DNA from 4 places in the Pseudomonas sp. Stari2 genome. Region 3 is predicted to be linked to each of the others. Evidence: predicted binding sites of a transcription regulator. Region 3 holds the regulator's gene; each other region holds the start of a gene.
What was found. Region 3 encodes sigma-54, which starts transcription at its own class of promoters, with help from an activator protein. Its sites were predicted from a motif close to ANTGGCATNNANNTTGCTNT; they were not measured.
Positions count from the first base shown of each region.

Region 1: the regulator sigma-54 is predicted to act here: its motif matches at 1,983-2,002, upstream of glnA (glutamate--ammonia ligase).
Region 2: the regulator sigma-54 is predicted to act here: its motif matches at 1,535-1,554, upstream of NH234_RS08860 (flagellar basal body rod protein FlgF).
Region 4: the regulator sigma-54 is predicted to act here: its motif matches at 1,358-1,377, upstream of NH234_RS10020 (circularly permuted type 2 ATP-grasp protein).

Region 1 is NZ_CP099760.1:584,691-587,900, reverse strand. It holds gene typA (translational GTPase TypA) at 1-174, opposite strand, end outside; gene thiI (tRNA uracil 4-sulfurtransferase ThiI) at 314-1,768, opposite strand; gene glnA (glutamate--ammonia ligase) at 2,097-3,210, shown strand, end outside.
Region 2 is NZ_CP099760.1:1,922,677-1,925,886, reverse strand. It holds gene flgG (flagellar basal-body rod protein FlgG) at 1-694, opposite strand, end outside; gene NH234_RS08860 (flagellar basal body rod protein FlgF) at 740-1,480, opposite strand; gene NH234_RS08855 (sigma-54-dependent transcriptional regulator) at 1,716-3,210, opposite strand, start outside.
Region 3 is NZ_CP099760.1:1,207,429-1,210,638, forward strand. It holds gene ptsN (PTS IIA-like nitrogen regulatory protein PtsN) at 1-69, opposite strand, end outside; gene raiA (ribosome-associated translation inhibitor RaiA) at 81-389, opposite strand; gene NH234_RS05330 (RNA polymerase factor sigma-54) at 463-1,956, opposite strand; gene lptB (LPS export ABC transporter ATP-binding protein) at 2,143-2,868, opposite strand; gene lptA (lipopolysaccharide transport periplasmic protein LptA) at 2,868-3,210, opposite strand, start outside.
Region 4 is NZ_CP099760.1:2,164,008-2,167,217, reverse strand. It holds gene NH234_RS10020 (circularly permuted type 2 ATP-grasp protein) at 1-1,324, opposite strand, end outside; gene NH234_RS10015 (ribonuclease E inhibitor RraB) at 1,801-2,148, opposite strand; gene NH234_RS10010 (hypothetical protein) at 2,358-2,591, opposite strand; gene speE (polyamine aminopropyltransferase) at 2,746-3,210, opposite strand, start outside.

The DNA of each region.
Region 1 (3,210 bases), 620 kb from region 3:
CGCCAGAATGGTAATGCCGCGCTCTTTTTCCTGGTCGTTGGAGTCCATCACGCGCTCGTCGTTGAGCTCGTTGCGCTCCAGGGTGCCGGATTGACGCAGGAGTTTGTCTACCAGGGTGGTCTTACCATGGTCAACGTGGGCAATGATGGCGATGTTGCGTAGATTTTCGATCACTTGTGTATCTCGATCAGAGGATTCGGTTTGCTGACAAGTCTTGGCAGCGATTAGCAGTAGTGTCCGGCATGGCCGTTACAGCTTGACGGCGGTGTCGGGGGGCCGGTGACGCAGGCCACAGGCAAACAGCCCCGGGCACTTAGCTCGGTCGATAAACGCGCACATTGGCATGCCCCTCACTGAGCAAATGGTGAGCATGCAGGCGACTCATCACGCCTTTGTCGCAATACAGCAGGTACTGGCGAGTCGGATCCAGCTCCTTGAAACGAGCGTTCACTGCGTAGAACGGCATCGTCTGTACTTCTATGCCCTCGAGCTCCAGCGGCTCATCCTCGGCGGCATCCGGGTGACGGATGTCGATGACGATCTGGCCGGCCAGTGCTTCGCTGACTTCTTCGATTTGCAAATCCTGGCCCAATTCGTCGATCACCCGATCGATCGGCACCAGTCTGGCGTTTGCGAGCGCACGCTCAAGCACCGCCATGTCGAATTCCTGCTCTTCGTGCTCAACGCGACCACGCTTGGCGGCGGTTTTCGGATTGACCGAAATGACCCCGCAGTATTCCGGCATGTGCCGGGCGAAATCGGCGGTGCCGATCTCGTTGGCCGTGTCGATGATGTCCTGCTTGTGGGCGACGATCAGCGGGCGCAGGACCAGTTTGTCGGTCACGCAGTCGATCACCGACAGGTTCGGCAGCGTCTGGCTCGACACCTGGGAGATCGCCTCACCGGTGACCAGCGCATCAATGTGCAGACGCTCGGCGATGGCCGAGGACGCGCGCAACATCATACGCTTCAATACGACGCCCATATGACTGTTATCGACTTTGCCGAGAATTTCGCCCAACACTTCTTCGAACGGGACACTGACAAATAGCACGCGTTGCGAGCTGCCGTACTTCTTCCAGATGAAATGCGCGACTTCCATCACGCCCAATTCGTGGGCACGACCGCCCAGATTGAAGAAGCAGAAGTGCGCCATCAGGCCACGACGCATGATCTGGTAGGCGGCAACCGTCGAGTCAAAGCCGCCGGACATCAATACGAGCGTCTGTTCCAGCGCACCAAGCGGGTAGCCGCCGATGCCATTGTGCTGGCTGTGGATAACAAACAACCGTTTGTCGCGAACTTCGATGCGGACTTCGATTTCCGGCGCTTTCAGGTCGATTCCGGCGGCACCGCACTCACGGCGCAGCTTGCTGCCGACGTATTTTTCGATGTCCATCGAGCTGAATGCATGCTTGCCCGCACGTTTGCAGCGCACCGAGAAAATCTTCCCGGCCAGTGCATCGCCATAGTGCTGCTTGCACTTCTCGGTGATGTCGTCGAAGTCGCCCAGCGGGTACTCGTCGATCTGCAGAAAGTGCGCGATGCCCGGCATGCAGGTCAGGCGCTCGCCCATCTCTTTCAGGGCCTTGGGATCGGTTACGCGGGTTTCCAGCTCGAGATTGTCCCACACGCCGTTCACCACCACGGCCGGGTCCAGGTCGCGGAGCACGGTGCGGATGTTCTTGGCCAGCTGGCGGATGAATTTCGTCCGGACAGGTCGGCTTTTGATGGTGATCTCGGGGAAGACTTTTACGATTAGTTTCATGAAAACAGCGCGCGCTGGGCCAGCCGAAAAAGGGGGGCGCGGATTATAGCGGAAATTGCTCAAGGTTTAACCAGTTAATGTGCAGAAGGTTTTGCATGCACCAAAACGGGTCGTTTTCGGCTTGTGGCGCTACATTAAAGGGCGAGATTTTCAGCCTTTATGCGTTTCGTACCTTAATAAGCGTGAATTTGGGGCAAAAAACCCATGCTGGGGCACTGGCATGCAATTTGCTCCCTTGTGAGGCAGGTTGCCTTGGCAGAGTATTCGCGCCGGCATCACCAACATTTAAGGGCATCCACTACCAGCCCTAAGCCACCCGGAGGACACTATGTCGAAGTCGGTTCAACTCATCAAAGATCATGACGTCAAGTGGATTGATCTGCGCTTCACGGACACCAAAGGCACTCAGCACCACGTGACCATGCCGGCTCGCGATGCGCTGGAAGACGACTTCTTCGAAGTTGGCAAGATGTTCGACGGTTCCTCCATCGCTGGCTGGAAAGGCATCGAAGCCTCCGACATGATCCTGCTGCCGGACGACGAAACCGCCGTTCTGGACCCGTTCACCGAAGAGCCGACCCTGATCCTGGTCTGCGACATCATCGAACCTTCGACCATGCAGGGTTACGATCGCGACCCGCGCGCCATCGCCCACCGCGCCGAGGAATACCTGAAGACCACCGGTATCGGTGACACCGTATTCGCCGGTCCAGAGCCTGAGTTCTTCATCTTCGACGAAGTGAAGTTCAAGTCCGACATCTCCGGCTCGATGTTCAAGATCTACTCCGAGCAAGGCTCGTGGATGTCCGACCAGGACGTGGAAGGCGGCAACAAGGGCCACCGTCCAGGCGTGAAAGGCGGCTACTTCCCGGTTCCGCCGTTCGACCACGACCACGAAATCCGTACCGCCATGTGCAACGCACTGGAAGAGATGGGTCAGACCGTTGAAGTTCACCACCACGAAGTGGCGACTGCCGGTCAAAACGAAATTGGTGTCAAGTTCAACACCTTGGTGAAGAAAGCTGACGAAGTTCAGACTCTGAAATACGTTGTACACAACGTGGCCGATGCCTATGGCCGCACCGCGACCTTCATGCCGAAGCCTCTGTACGGCGATAACGGTTCGGGTATGCACGTTCACATGTCCATCGCCAAAGATGGCAAGAACACCTTCGCTGGCGAAGGCTATGCCGGCCTGTCCGAAACCGCCCTGTACTTCATCGGCGGCATCATCAAGCACGGTAAGGCCCTGAACGGCTTCACCAACCCGGCCACCAACTCCTACAAGCGTCTGGTGCCAGGTTTCGAAGCTCCGGTGATGCTGGCCTACTCGGCTCGCAACCGTTCCGCCTCGATCCGTATTCCTTACGTCAACAGCCCACGCGGCCGTCGTATCGAAGCACGTTTCCCGGATCCGGCTGCCAACCCGTACCTGGCTTTCG
Region 2 (3,210 bases), 720 kb from region 3:
TGACCATCTCTTCCACGGTACTGACGTTGGAGGTTTCCAGGGTGTTCTGCAGGGTGGTGCCGAAACCGTTCAGGCCCGGAGTACCGACTTGCGGCGCGCCGGAAGCGGCGGTTTCCAGGAACAGGTTGTTGCCCACGGCTTGCAGACCGGCCGGGTTGATGAAGTCAGCGGTCTGCAGGTTGCCGATCACTTGAGAAGCAGCGTTGCCGGCAACGGTGATCGACACGGTGCCGTCACGGCCGACGGTAAAGGTCTGAGCGTTGTTCGGGATGACAATTGCCGGCTCCAGAGCGAAACCGCTGGCGTTGACGATCTGGCCATTGGAGTCGAGGTGGAAAGTACCGTCACGGGTGTAGGACGTGGTGCCATCCGGCTGCAGGATCTGGAAGAAACCACGGCCATCGATGGCCATGTCCAGCGGCTGCTCGGTGGTTTGCAGGCTACCGGCGGTGAAGTTTTTCTGGGTGCCGACGATGCGCACACCGGTACCCACTTGCAGACCCGACGGCAGTTCGCTGTCCTGGGTCGACTGGGCGCCTGGCTGACGCTTGATCTGATACAGCAGGTCCTGGAACTCGGCGCGGTCACGTTTGAAACCCGTGGTCGACACGTTGGCCAGGTTGTTGGAAATGGTGGTCAGGTTGGTGTCCTGGGCGGACAGACCTGTTTTGGCAACCCATAGAGCCGGAAGCATTCGATTCTCCTCGTGCGCCTGTTTTACGGCGCGACGTTCTGATAATTAGCTGATCTGCAAGACCCGAGCCATGGCCTGGTCGTCGTCTTTGGCGGTATTCATCATCTTGACGTGCAACTCGAACTGCTTGGCCAGGGCCAGCACCGAGGTCATCTCTTCCACGGCATTGACGTTGCTCGACTCCAGGAAACCCGACACCAGTTTGACGTTGGCGTCGGCCGGCGCAGGCTGGCCGTCCTTGGTGTAGATCGAACCGTCCAGACCCTTGTTCATGTTCTTGATGTCAGGATTGACCAACTTGATCCGGTCGACTTCGGCCATTACGCGCGGACCCTCGCCCATCGCACGGATACTGATGGTGCCGTCTTCGCCGACTTCCACCTGCTGCTCCGGCGGAATGGCAATCGGGCCGCCATTGCCCAGGACCGGCATGCCGTTGCCGGCACGCAACACGCCAAGGGCGTCGATATTCAGGCTGCCGGTGCGCACGTAGCTTTCGCCGCCATTGGGGTTCTGTACGGCAATGAAGCCGTTGCCGCTGACGGCCACGTCGAGGTCACGCCCGGTCTGCACCAGGGAGCCCGGAGTGAAATCGGTGGCAGGCCGTTCGCTCATGGCAAACGCACGCGCCGGAAAGCTGTCACCGAACACCGGCATCGAACGCGCCTGCTCCAGGTCGCGCTGAAAACCATTGGTGGAGATGTTCGCCAGGTTGTTGGCATGAGCCTTTTGCGCCAGAGCGTTCTGGCTGGCGCCGGTCATTGCCACATAAAGGTACTTGTCCACACTCTTTCCTCTGCATGCCGGACGTTTGCCGCCCACCGCTGTACTGCTGAGCCACAAGCAATTTGCAGACCAACTTTTTTCTGGCGGTCGAGGACCCGATAAACAAAGGACTTGAGGGGTTTTGCGGGAAAGAAGGAAATGTATCGAAGACGAAAAACCGGCGGTGTCATGCCGCTTGGCGGCAATGGTGCTGCGCGATCGCCCCGTGCGTTGCGCAGGAGCGATCGCGCAGGGATCAAGAATCGGTCTTGCCTACCTCATATTCACGCAGTTTGTTGGCAATCGTGGTGTGCGAGACGCCTAGCCGCTTACCCAGTTGCCGACTGCTAGGATGCTCGGAATACAAACGCTCCAGCACTGCTTTCTCGAAGCGCCCGACAATCTCGTCCAGCCCGCCTTCGAGGGAGAAATCGCCAAGCGGCTGACGCACGCCATAGTCTGGCAGACGAATATGTTCGGCTTTGACCGTCCCGCCATCACACAGCGAAACCGCCTGGAACAGCACATTCTCCAGTTGCCTCACGTTGCCCGGCCAATGGTAATGACTGAGCCGATCCATCGCCGCCGGTGCCAGTTTCGGCAACGGACAACCGATCTGCCGACTGGCCTGATCAAGGAAGTGCTCCACCAGCGGCGTCAAACCGTCGAGACATTCGCGCAGCGGCGGAATGTGCAATGAGAGCACGTTGAGGCGGTGGTACAAATCCTGGCGAAACTCGCCGCGAGCACACAACTCTGACAGGTCGACCTGGGTGGCGCAGATCACCCGCACATCCAGATAAACCTCTTCATCACTACCCACTCGACGGAAACATCCGTCCTGCAGGAAGCGCAGCAATTTCACCTGCAAGCGCGGGCTCATTTCGCCGACACCATCAAGGAACAACGTCCCGCCCGCCGTCAGCTCCAGCAGCCCGAGCTTGCCTTCCGCCCGCGCGCCTTCAAAGGCACCGGGACCGTAGCCGAACAGTTCGGTCTCGGCCATCGACTCCGGCAGCCCCGCACAGTTGAGCGCCATCAACGGCGACTGGCCACGCGGGCTCGCCAGGTGACAGGCCCGCGCCAGCAACTCTTTACCGGTGCCGGTTTCGCCTTCAATTAGAAGAGGCGCATCGAGCGGCGCCATGCGCCGGGCTTCGCGCACCACCGCCGCCATCACTTTCGAGCTCTGGAAGATGCTGTCGAAACCACGCAACTCCTGCTTGCGCACGTTATAGATGCGCTCGCCAACCCGGTCCGCCCGGTGCAGCGTCAATACCGCACCGGCCATGGCCTCGCTGTCGTCGTGCTCCGATTGCAGCGGGGCGATGTCGGCCAGAAAGATATCGCCCTTGACCTTGACCCGCATGCCGTTGATTCGCGACTTGTTGGCACGCACCAGTTCCGGCAGGTCGAAGTCTTCGGCGTAACGCGACAGCGGAATCCCCGGCACCTCGTCCACCCGCACCCCGAGCAACTGCGCCGCAGCACGGTTGGCGGCAACGATCGAGCCACCCATATCGATCGACAATACCGGAAACTCCAGTGCACCGAGCAACGCATTCAGCTCCATGTGCCGACGCTCGCTGGGCATCAGCCCTACTCGCTTGACGCCGAACACCCCGGCGATGGCTTCGAATTTGGGCCGCAACGCCTGGAACTGCAGATTGATCAGGTTCGGACAATGCAGATAGATCGCGTTGCCGTGCTCACCGCCGACCTCGCCGCGGGCGACGTTGATCCCGTACTCC
Region 3 (3,210 bases):
CTTTTTACTGCCGCCCGGCACGTTCACCAGGGAACGGCCGGGGGTCAGGATGCTTTCAAGTCGGATCATGGGGGTGGGGGTTATCGACCGGTAGCGCCCTGAAGCAGGCTCTGGGTCTTTTCCTTATGCTTTTTGAGTTGTTTATCAAGCTTGTCGGTCAGCGCGTCGATCGCTGCGTACATATCGGTATGTTCCGCGTTTGCGACGACCTCGTTGCCGGGAATATGCAGCGTGGCTTCGATTTTCTGCTTCAGCTTCTCGACGCACATCGTGACTTGCACGTTGGTGATCTTGTCGAAATGCCCCTCAAGCCTCTTGAGCTTTTGCTCAACGTACTCACGGAGAGGTTGGGTAACTTCCAGTTGGTGTCCACTGATGTTGACTTGCATACAGCTTCTCCTTCGTTGCCAGTGCATAAAGCGGCAGGCCGAAGAGCCTGCCACTGGAACGCTGTAACGTGGCTTACATCAACCGCTTGCGTTCGCTCGAAGGCGCGATCCCGAGGGATTCGCGGTACTTGGCGACGGTGCGGCGAGCCACCTGAATGCCTTGTGCTTCCAGTAAACCAGCGATCTTGCTGTCACTCAACGGCTTTTTCTGATTTTCCGCAGCAACCAGTTTCTTGATGATCGCGCGGATTGCCGTGGACGAGCATTCGCCGCCTTCGGAGGTGCTGACGTGGCTGGAGAAAAAGTATTTCAGTTCATATATGCCCCGTGGGGTATGCATGAATTTTTGTGTGGTTACCCGGGAAATTGTCGACTCGTGCATGCCCACCGCTTCAGCGATGTCATGCAGCACGAGTGGCTTCATGGCTTCGTCGCCGTATTCAAGAAAACCGCGCTGATGCTCGACGATCTGGGTCGCTACTTTCATCAGGGTTTCGTTGCGGCTTTGCAGGCTCTTGATGAACCAGCGGGCTTCCTGCAACTGATTGCGCATGAACGTGTTGTCGGCGCTGGTGTCGGCGCGGCGTACGAAACCGGCGTACTGGGCGTTGACCCGCAGGCGCGGCACCGATTCCTGGTTCAGCTCGACCAGCCAGCGCTCGTTATCCTTGCGCACGATCACGTCAGGCACCACGTATTCGGCTTCGGTGGATTCGATCTGCGAACCAGGGCGCGGATTGAGGCTCTGTACCAGTTCGATGACCTGGCGCAGTTCATCTTCCTTGAGCTTCATGCGCCGCATCAACTGGCTGTAGTCGCGGCTGCCGAGCAGGTCGATGTAATCGGTGACCAGGCGTTTGGCCTCGGCCAGCCAAGGGGTCTTGGCCGACAGCTGGCGCAATTGCAGCAGCAGGCATTCGCCCAGGTTGCGTGCACCAATCCCGGCAGGTTCGAATTGCTGGATGCGGTGCAGGACGGCTTCGATCTCGTCCAGCTCTATGTCGAGCTCCGGGTCGAAGGCGTCGAGGATTTCTTCAAGGGTTTCGTCGAGGTAACCCTGATTGTTGATGCAATCGATCAGGGTCACGGCGATCAGGCGATCGGTGTCGGACATCGGTGCCAGGTTCAACTGCCACAGCAAGTGGCTTTGCAGGCTCTCGCCAGCAGAGGTGCGGGTGGTGAAGTCCCACTCGTCGTCATCGCTGCTTGGCAGGCTGCTGGCGCTGGTCTGGTAGACGTCTTCCCAGGCGGTGTCGACAGGCAGTTCGTTGGGGATTCGCTCGTTCCATTCGCCTTCTTCAAGATTGTCGACCGTTGGGGCGGTCTCCTGATAGGAAGGCTCCTGAATCTCGGTGTTGGGCTTCTGTTCGGCGTTGTCGGCCATGGGATCGGAGTTGTCGAAGTCGTCGCCGTCTTCCTGGCGTTCGAGCATCGGATTGGATTCCAGAGCCTCCTGGATTTCCTGTTGCAGGTCCAGGGTCGACAATTGGAGCAGGCGGATGGCCTGTTGCAGCTGCGGTGTCATCGTCAGCTGCTGGCCCATTCTCAAGACTAGCGATGGTTTCATGGCAGGGGCTTAACACCTTATTCGCCGGCGCTATGCGCCATCCACTACAGGGCGCCGAAGCGCCAAACTTAAGCAAATTATATGCCTGAAACTGTCGTGTTTGCCTAGAGCGCTGTAACAATAAAAGCGTATAAAAGTGCGCTTCAACGTTACAGCACCCGGACGGTCGGTCGAATGCTGTCGCGTTTACAGACGGAACTCGTGACCCAGATACACTTCCTTCACCAGATCGTTGGCGAGGATGGTCGCGGAGTCGCCTTCGGCGATCAGTTGGCCGTCATTGACGATGTAGGCCGTTTCGCAGATATCCAGCGTCTCGCGGACGTTGTGGTCGGTGATCAACACACCGATGCCCTTGGCCTTGAGGTGGTGAATGATCTGCTTGATGTCGCCCACGGAGATCGGGTCGACACCGGCGAACGGTTCGTCGAGCAGGATGAATTTCGGTGCGGTGGCCAGTGCACGGGCAATTTCCACCCGGCGACGCTCACCACCGGACAGGCTCATGCCGAGGTTGTCGCGGATGTGGCTGATGTGGAATTCCTGCAGCAGGCTTTCCAGCTCCTTGCGACGGCCGGCCTTGTCGAGCTCCTGACGGGTCTCGAGGATGGCCATGATGTTGTCGGCTACCGACAGTTTGCGAAAGATCGACGCTTCCTGTGGCAGATAGCCGATACCGGCCTTGGCGCGGCCGTGCATCGGCTGGTGGCTGACGTCCAGGTCGTCGATCAGCACGCGACCCTGATCGGCCTGCACCAGGCCGACGATCATGTAGAAGCAGGTGGTCTTGCCGGCGCCGTTGGGGCCGAGCAGGCCGACGATCTGACCGCTGTCGATTGACAGGCTGACATCGCGCACGACCTGGCGGCTTTTATAGGCCTTGGCAAGGTGCTGAGCTTTCAGGGTTGCCATTACTGGGTTTTCTCGTCGGTTTTCTTCTTCGGCTGGATCACCATGTCAATGCGCGGACGCGCTTCGGTGACTTTGTTGCCGGTGGCACGACCCGCGCTGGCCAGCTTTTTCACCGTGTCATAGACGATTTTCTCGCCTTGGGTGACGTTATTGTCCTTGTCGATGACCTTGGCCTTGTCGATCAGTACTACGCGGTTTTGCTGCGCGTGGTACTGAATGGTCACGCCGTAGCCCTGGACCGGCTTGGCGTCGCCCTGGGTCTGCAACTGCTCGAAGTAGGCCAGGTTGCCCACCGAAGTCACGACGTCGATATCGCCGTTGGGCGCACGGGTCATGGTCACG
Region 4 (3,210 bases), 960 kb from region 3:
TCAAACCGCCGGGCACGACCCGGGTTTCGCGGCCAGACAATACGAACGGGCGCAGGTCGATATGGCGCGGCGCAATGCCGTTTTCGACAAAGGTCGGACAGGTCGACAGCGACAGCGTCGGTTGGGCGATGTACGCGTGGGGCTTGGCTTTGATCCGCTCGCGGAATGCATCGATTTCCGCGGTTGTCGCCGCCGGCCCCACGAGCATTCCGTAACCGCCGGAGCCCTGGGTTTCCTTGACCACCAGATCCGGAAGATTGGCCAGTACATGGGATAGTTCAGACGGATTACGGCATTGCCAGGTCGGCACGTTCTTCAGGATCGGCTCTTCATCGAGGTAGAAACGGATCATCTCGGTGACGAACGGATACACCGACTTGTCGTCCGCCACCCCGGTGCCGATGGCATTGGCCAGCACCACGTTGCCGGAGCGATACGACGACAGCAGGCCCGGCACGCCGAGCATCGAATCCGGGCGGAATGCCAATGGATCAAGAAACGCGTCGTCGAGTCGGCGGTAGATCACGTCCACCGCTTTCGGGCCGTCGGTGGTGCGCATGAAAACCTTGTCGTCGCGCACGAACAGATCCGCGCCCTCCACCAGCTCCACGCCCATTTCCCGGGCCAGGAACGCATGTTCGAAAAACGCGCTGTTGAACCGCCCCGGTGTCAGCACCACGACACTCGGATCGTCGATCGGGCTTGAGCTTTTCAGGGTGTCGAGCAGCAGATTCGGGTAATGGTCGATCGGAGCGATGCGCTGGGCTGCGAACAGTTCAGGGAACAGGCGCATCATCATCTTGCGGTCTTCGAGCATGTAGCTGACGCCGCTGGGCGTGCGCAGGTTGTCCTCGAGCACGTAATAGGTGCCGTCGCCGTCGCGCACCAGATCGACGCCGGAGATGTGCGAATAGATATCGCGGTGCAGATCCAGCCCCTGCATCGCCAACTGGTATTGCTCGTTGGCCAGCACCTGCTCGGCGGGAATGATCCCGGCCTTGATGATGCGTTGCTCGTGATAAAGGTCGGCGAGAAACATGTTCAACGCCTTGACCCGCTGGATGCAGCCGCGCTCGACGATCCGCCACTCGCTGGCGGGTATGCTGCGCGGAATGGTGTCGAAGGGAATCAGACGTTCTGTCCCTTGCTCGTCCCCGTAGAGCGTGAAAGTGATCCCGGCACGATGGAACAGCAGATCGGCCTCGCGTCGCCGCTGGGCTAGCAGTTCGTCAGGCGTTTCCGCCAGCCAGCGGGCAAACTCCCGGTAATGCGGGCGGATCTGGCCGCCGGCATCGTACATTTCATCAAAATAGGTGCGGATCATGCCGTACTCCTTGTCACTCCGGACCTACAGGCCTTCGCAAGGCCCGTGCCATCGGCATAAACGCTTTGATTTCAATCGGTTGGATATTCACGCCACACGCACCGCACCATTCCTGTGCGGCAAATGCCCCAACCTGATCGCCCCCGCCTCATTGCGACGCAGTCCCGTCGCCTATCACCAGCATAGTCAGAGTTGATTTCACTGCCCGGCGCCGGCTGCGGATAATCCGCGCATCCGCTGCAAAACGTCCCTGACGAAGCACGCAGCCCAACTGATCCGGACTGCCCCGGCAGCCCTCCCGGCCGTAACCCTGACCGGTTTCCTCTCCTTCCGGTCTTCCCTTTCAGCCACCTCTTCAGGTGGCTTTTTTTTGCGCCGGATTCTTGTTTCAGGGTTTTGCCATGCAATGTTCAAGCTGCAGAAACGACAACGGCCGACCCGAAGGTCAGCCGTTGCTCGACGTGTTGCGAGGGTGATCAGTTCAAACGATGGCGGTTGCGCACCTCCTGCTTCACGCCCCAACCTTCGATGATGCCGCCCAGAGGCTCGACCACCGCCGAAAAGCCCTGTTCGAAATCGCCGATGTCGTCGTAGGTTGCGTACATCACCTTGCTCAATTCCAGGGACCACGCGCCGTCGTCGCGCGCACTGACCTGGGCATTGATCGATTCACCGCGAAACTTGCCTGCCGCCCTGCGCGCCCGCTCCTCGTCCGGGAAAATGGCGTAGAACTCGATGGGATGGAATCGGGAAAAATCGAAACCGCCTTCTTTCATGCGGCGCAGCACGTTGCTGCTGATGTCTTCTTGATAGGCTGTGCTCATGAACGTCCCCCTCGCATAGATGGATAGACTTTCCGTATTCCCTGCACTGGCCGAACGGCTCAAGCGCTACGGCAACCGTGTTGCCGGCGGGAAACAAGCATGTAGCTGACAAGACCAGACCTTAGCGATCCGTTCGCTGATCTCGCTTGCAGAGTAGCCCCAAGATAGAGCCGCTGCCAAGGCCTGGTGCGTTACGGACAAGAAGTTTTTCAGACGGGAGTGATGCTGCGGATTTCGATGCTGTTCTGGGTCTTCAGGCTTTTGGCGCCTGCATCGGAGGTACGCCCTTCCAGATCATTGAGATCCAGTGCGGCGGCGACAGGAAGGAGTCGTTCCTTGATCAGTCGTGCGGCCTCATCGTCGCTGGGGCATTCCGCACGTTCGAAGACTTCATCGACAATTTCACCGTGATCATCCACGAAAGTGACTTTCCACTTTTGCATTGGAGCCTCCTCGAACAAACCCGCAAATGGGCTTACAACTATCTCGACTTTTGTCAGGAATGATCGTTCAAAAGGTTTACACCGGTGAAACATGAAAAACATTTCATCTGTGGGAGCGAAGTCGCTTGCTCCCACAGTGATGACGGCTGAGTGATCAGTCGTTGCTTGGCTTGTTCACCGCTTGCAGCACGTATTGCGGCAAGGCGAAGGCGCCGATGTGGATTTCCGGGTTGTAGTAACGGGTGACGATGCCGCTGCCGATAAAGCGCTGCTGCAGGGTTTCGCGGCTCAGCTTGCGGTAGGCCGGGTTGGTCGAGCCCCAGGCGAAGGTCATCGAACCGCCGATGTAGGTCGGCACGGCCGCCTGATAGAAGTGCCAGTCCGGGAACAGGCTGCGCAGGCGACCGGCGGTGGTTTTCACTTCTTCGATCTGCATGAACGGCGTGCCGTTCTGGGTCACGAGGATGCCGCCCTCGTTCAGGCAGCGGTGGCAGGCCTGGTAGAAGTTTTCCGAGAACAGCACTTCGCCCGGGCCGATCGGGTCGGTGGAGTCGGAAATGATCACGTCGAACTTTTCAGTGGTGGTCGCGACGAAACGCATGCCGTCATCGATCACCAG